2 linked regions of the Hahella chejuensis KCTC 2396 genome follow. The protein of the gene in region 2 interacts with the protein of the main gene of each other region in a pairwise test. Links are inferred from orthologs where the notes say so. Each region holds a gene or a part of one and is shown on either strand. Other genes may lie near its edges.

Evidence for each region. The genes of interacting proteins can lie anywhere in the genome.
Region 1: the proteins of plsB (region 2) and acpP interact in binary tests that used the Escherichia coli proteins (3 or more experiments, as listed by UniProt). The link is inferred for Hahella chejuensis KCTC 2396 from one-to-one orthologs.

Annotation. Positions count from the first base shown.
Region 1 is NC_007645.1:2,194,975-2,197,757, forward strand. The notes cover bases 59-2,767. They hold acpP (acyl carrier protein), read left to right. Parts: upstream 59-1,150; coding sequence 1,151-1,384; downstream 1,385-2,767. Other genes in these bases: fabD (ACP S-malonyltransferase), read left to right, coding at 59-292; fabG (3-oxoacyl-ACP reductase FabG), read left to right, coding at 303-1,037; pabC (aminodeoxychorismate lyase), read left to right, coding at 1,483-2,307; mltG (endolytic transglycosylase MltG), read left to right, coding at 2,309-2,767. Also shown: more of fabD, read left to right, coding at 1-58; more of mltG, read left to right, coding at 2,768-2,783. UniProt on the Escherichia coli protein: Carrier of the growing fatty acid chain in fatty acid biosynthesis.
Region 2 is NC_007645.1:5,241,843-5,245,014, forward strand. The notes cover bases 54-3,151. They hold plsB (glycerol-3-phosphate 1-O-acyltransferase PlsB), read left to right. Parts: upstream 54-412; coding sequence 413-2,890; downstream 2,891-3,151. Other genes in these bases: HCH_RS22855 (response regulator), read left to right, coding at 3,113-3,151. In the rest of the region: HCH_RS22845 (ABC transporter ATP-binding protein), read right to left, coding at 1-51; more of HCH_RS22855, read left to right, coding at 3,152-3,172. UniProt on the Escherichia coli protein: Catalyzes the transfer of an acyl group from acyl-ACP to glycerol-3-phosphate (G3P) to form lysophosphatidic acid (LPA). This enzyme can utilize either acyl-CoA or acyl-ACP as the fatty acyl donor.

The DNA of each region.
Region 1 (2,783 bases), 3.0 Mb from region 2 along the record:
GCAGTTGGCGGAGCATATCGGCTCTATGGCGTTTGACAAGCCATCTACACCTGTTGTCCAGAACGTGGGGGCGAGGTCTGTCGATGATCTTGCTGAACTCAAAGACAATCTGATCAAACAATTATTTTCTCCTGTGTTGTGGACGCAGAGCGTCCAGCATATCAGCGAGAAAGGCGTGGACAGCTATGTAGAATGCGGTCCAGGTAAAGTCTTGGCGGGTCTGGTTAAGAAGATTGATCGCGCCGCTTCAATTCAATCGCTATCAGACGCAGAAGTCTGGAACGCGTTATAGAAGGACTCCCATGATGGATAAAGTAGCCTTGGTGACCGGTGCTTCCAGAGGTATCGGCAGCGCCATTGCGGACTCGTTGGCGAAGGCGGGCTATATCACAATTGGTACAGCCACCTCAGAATCCGGCGCGGCGGCGATTACCGAGCGCCTGAGCACTATCGGTAAGGGTGTGGGTAAAGTGCTGGATGTGTCTTCGGAAGAATCTATTGCACAATGCCTCAAGTCTATTGAAGAAGAATTTGGCGCTCCGGCTGTGTTGATCAATAATGCAGGCATTACCCGGGATACCTTAATCATGCGCATGAAAGATGAGGATTGGGATCAGGTGGTGCAAACCAACTTGAGCTCGGTTTTTCGCATGAGCAAGCTGGTAGTGAAAAGCATGATGAAGGCGCGCTGGGGTAGAATTATTAACATTAGCTCCGTGGTCGCTTCGATGGGGAATGCTGGGCAGGTTAACTATGCTGCAGCCAAGGCCGGAATTGAAGGATTTACACGCTCTCTGGCAAAAGAAATTGGCGCCAGGGGGATTACGGTGAACGCCATTGCGCCTGGTTTTATCGAAACGGATATGACCAGCGAGTTGCCCGAAGCCCAGAAAGAGGCTCTTTTGGGCGCTATTCCCTTGCAGCGCCTTGGTAAGCCATCTGAAATTGCTGAAGTAGCTTCATTTTTGGTTTCTGACGCCGCCGGCTATATTACCGGTGAGACCATTCATGTAAACGGCGGCATGTATATGGGTTAAGTTTGCGCTGCCGCGCTATACGGTGCGTGAACTTTAGCTTGATTAATTAAATAGGGTTCAACTAGACTAGCACGCGATTAAGTGCTTGGTTATGAAATAAGAGTGAGGAAATTATGAGTACTGTCGAAGAGCGCGTTAAGAAGATTGTTTGTGAGCAGTTGGGAGTTAAAGAAGGCGACGTTCAACTGACTTCCAAGTTCGTTGAAGATCTCGGTGCTGACTCTCTGGATACTGTAGAGCTGGTAATGGCGCTTGAAGAAGAATTCGAGACCGAAATCCCAGACGAAGAAGCAGAGAAGATCACAACTGTTCAAGACGCTATCGACTACATCTTGGCTAATCAATAAGAAGTAACCTTCTCAGACCAAGCCAAAGAACCGCTCGCAGGTAGACCTTGCGGGCGGTTTTTTGCTTTTTTGGGGGGGGGATTTTTTAGGGTTGATGCATGTATCTGTTAAATGGCGAAAAAGCGGAACATATATCGATCGCCGATCGAGGGTTAGCCTACGGAGATGGTCTTTTTGAGACTATTCTTGTGGTAGATGGTAGCCCTATTTTGTGGAATGAACACTTGGCGCGTTTGCGACTGGGGTGTGAGCTATTGCGAATACCTTATGACGTGGACGGCGATTCTTTGCTGGAGCGATTGGCTGAGCTACTGGCTGGGAATAAGGAGATGAGCGCCCGATATGTGCTGAAGATTATCTTAACCCGTGGAAGTGGTGGAAGAGGGTATGCGCTACCCGAGCCGCACCGGCCGGTTGAGATAATGGGGTTGTTTGCTGCGCCAGATGTGGTCTCGATTCAGGCTCAGGGAGGCAGTGTGCGGACTCTAGAGTCGCAGGCTGCGGAGTATGGGGCATACGCAGGGCTTAAGCACCTTAATCGTCTTGAGCAAGTTATGGCGGCTATCGAGCTTGATGGGCAATCTTTCGAGGGGCTGATGTTTGATGGCTCGGGGTGTTTGGTTGAGGGAACTCGTACAAATATCTTTCTCTGGGACGAGGAGAAAATCTTCACGCCGACATTGGCGAAATCGGGGGTGAAGGGAGTGCTGAGACAATATATTCTTAACAACGCTCCTGAGTGGGGTTTGCGTATTGATGAAGCGGATATTGCTCGGGCAAAATTAAAGAAAATCAAGGGGATGGCTTTAGTCAACAGTGTGATGGGAGTTATTCCGGTTAATCAATTAGATGGTAAATTACTGAATATTGACTGTGTCATCAAAGAACTCCAAGAAAAAGTCCACAAACAAATCCCGTTTTAGCTTGAGAAAGTTTGTTCTCAAGATCTTTCTGGCTGTATTTCTTCTCTCATTGGCGGTTATTGTCGGCGCATACTATTACGGGCGTTATATGTTATCGCAGCCTTTGCCGGTGGCCGTCACTATTACGATTGAAGTCAAGCGCGGCGACTCTTTGCGGAAAGTCGCCGATAGGATGGCTGAGCAGGGCGTGCTGGAGAGTGCTGAATGGTTTTATTGGTATGGGCGGCTTAGTCGAAAGGATAAGCAGATAGTTGCCGGTGAGTACCTGCTAGAGCCTGGTAAAAATGCCATTGAACTGTTCACTTTGCTGACTTCCGGCGACACTCTGAACTATGCGCTCACAATCATCGAGGGTTGGAATCTGAGAGATGTGCTGCGTGAGTTGGAAAATCATCCGAAGCTGGAAATAACCATTGATTCACAGGACCCGGCGCAACTCGCCAAGTTGCTGGGCATGAACTATCCGCATGCGGAAG
Region 2 (3,172 bases):
TACGGCCTGAATATCGCCGTATTTCTTTTCCAGATTCTGAATTTTTATCATTGAAGGGTCTCGCGTTCGCTATATAAAGGAACGAGCGCCAAAGAGGCGGCGCATAAGTTGTTTAAAACACACCTTGCAACATTCCATTCGCCAATAATCCAGTCCTCACAACAGATTGAAGTTAAATGAAATGTGTGAAAGTTAAGCCGCAACAGGAGGACGCAAAGAAAAAGAAGAATAAGGAGTCACATCCCGCTTTGCAAGATTCCCATTTCGCTTCTACATTACATTGCAGAAAGTTTGCGCAAACCCAATCCTCGCGGAATATAGCCGCTGAAAATCAAGCATTTCCGAGCTTTGCCAGTCTATGGCGGAGTCGTTAAACTAGCGGGCACTTCGCCAGGGCTAAACGGTATTTTACATGCTCGGAATCACTTCTTTTTTCTTTAACCTGCTCCGCAAAATTCTATTTTTATGGGTCAGGACGGATGTTATCGGCAACGACGCCAAGCAGTTGGGACTGGACCCGGAAAAACCCGTGGTCTACGTTCTGCAGCACAGTTCGCTCAGCAGCCGGTTGGTGCTGGAGCAGGAGTGCCGCCTCGCCGGCCTGCCCTCCTCCCAGGCGCCGCTGACATTGCGAGACGCCGTTCTGTCGCGCAGCCACTTTTTCTTATATGAGAAACGCGGGCAAATGTTCCGGCGTCGCCATACGCCGACCATCACAGAACGACTGAAGCAGTTGGTCAGCGCAGCGCAAAAAGACCCCGGACTGGACGTGCAGATCGTGCCGGTCTCCCTGTTCTGGGGCCGAACGCCGGAGAAAGAGCGCTCCCTGTTCAAACTGATGCTGGCGGACACCTGGTCCATCGCTGGCCGTTTGCGCCAGTTCCTGACCATCGTGATCCACGGACGCAATACTTTTATTCAGTTCAGCAAGCCGATTTCCCTGCGCTATATCGTCGACGACACCCAGGACCCGCAACGCGCCAACCGTAAACTGGCGCGTCTGCTGCGCGTCCACTTCCGCCGCATGCGCCAGGCGGTGGTTGGTCCCGACCTGTCTCACCGTCGCACTTTGGTGTCCACGCTGATTCGCAGCCCGTCCGTCAAGGACGCAATTCGGGAAACCGCCAAAAAAGAAAACATCAGTCCACACAAAGCCAAAGAGCGGGCGCGGAAATACGCGGACGAAATCGCCTCCAACGTTTCCATCGCCGCGGTGCGTTTTCTCGACATCATTCTGACCTGGGTCTGGAACAAAATTTACAACGGCGTCACCATCAACAACATTGACGCCGTAAAAGAAGCCGCCAAGTCCAGCGCGGTGGTCTATGTGCCCTGTCACCGCAGCCACATCGACTACTTATTGCTCTCCTACGTGCTGTATCGCAATGGTTTGATGGTGCCCCATATCGCCGCCGGCATTAACCTGAACATGCCGGTGGTAGGGCCGATTCTGCGTCGGGGCGGCGCCTTCTTCATGCGCCGCAGCTTCAAAAACAACAAGCTGTACACCGCCGTGTTCAATGAATACATGCACTCCATGTTCACCCGCGGCCACCCCGTGGAGTATTTTGTAGAAGGCGGCCGCAGTCGCACCGGGCGTACATTACAGCCGAAAGCGGGCATGTTGATGATGACCGTGCGCAGCTATCTGCGGAACTACAAGAAGCCGATTACGTTCGTGCCGGTCTATATCGGATACGAGAAAATCCTGGAAGCGCGCTCTTATCTCGGCGAACTGCGCGGCAAGAAGAAAAAAGACGAAAACATCTTCGGCCTGTTCAAATCCCTGCGTAACCTGCGCAACTCCTTCGGACGGGTCAGCGTCAACTTCGGCGAGCCTTTCGCACTGTCCGACGTGCTCGACAAAGTACAGCCGCACTGGCGCGATCAGGCCTACGATCAGGAGCCGCGTCCCAAGTGGATGCCGCATATGATCGATGAGCTGGCGGAAATGGTCGCCACCCGCATCAACAATGCGGCGGCGCTCAACCCCATCAACATCGTCGCCACCCTGCTGCTGGCCACGCCTAAGCAGGCGATGGATCAAAAAATGCTCGCGGACCATTGCGACGCAGTGGTCTCACTGCTGCGCATGCACCCCTACAGTAACGAAATGAGCTTTCCAGAAGGCTGCGGGGCGGACTGGGTCAAATACACCGAAAGCATGGGACTGGCGCTGCGTCAGCATCAGAAGCTGGGGGACATCATCAGTCTGGAAGGCTCCAGCGCTATTCTGCTGACTTACTATCGCAATAATATTCTGCACTTCCTGGCGCTGCCCGCGCTGGTCGCCAGTCTGTTCCAGAACAACAGCACCATGGACCGCACCAAACTGGTGTGGCTGGTAAGCTCCATCTACCCCTACATCAAGTCGGAGCTGTTCCTGCGCTGGCACAAGGATGATGTGGACCCGGAAATCGAACGCTGGATCGAGACGTTGTGTGAAAGCAACCTGCTGCTGAAGGACAAGGACAACCTGTATCGCCCCATGGCCGGCTCCCGCGAATTCGTTCTGCTCAACGCGCTGGCGAAAACCATCATCCCGACTTTGGAGCGTTACTATATCGCCATCGCTATTCTGCGTCGTCATGGCAAAGGCGCGATCACCGCCAATGCGCTGGAGGAGCAGAGCACGTCTATGGCGGAACGCATGTCCATCCTGTATGGCCTCAACGCACCGGAGTTCTTTGATAAAGCCTTGTTCCGCAACTTCATCAACAATCTGAAAAGCAACGAAATCATTCAGGTGGATGAAGAAGGACATATCATTTACGACGAAGACCTCGACAATATCGCGGAAGACGCACGCCTGGTGCTGAATGCCGAGCTGCGCCAGAGTATTCTGCAAGTCGCCATTGAAACACAACCGACGCAGGCTCCCGCCGCCTGACGACATCTCGCCATCCCGGGCGCGCCTGTCTGCGCCCCGGGATCACTCCCCCTTCCTCCCACAGGGCGCGCCTCACCAACATATGCGCTCAATGACTGTTCTCCAGCATCCCATTGTGTTCCCAAAAACTAGCAATCGTTCACTGTTCAGGGTTTTTATCGGCGTATAATTTTTGGTTCATAACAAAAAGAAACGGCGCCAAACGGCGCAGGGAGAGTTAACGTGAGCATAAGCGCCTCTTCAGCGGTATTTGTACCAAACCATCTACGGGTCCTGGTGATT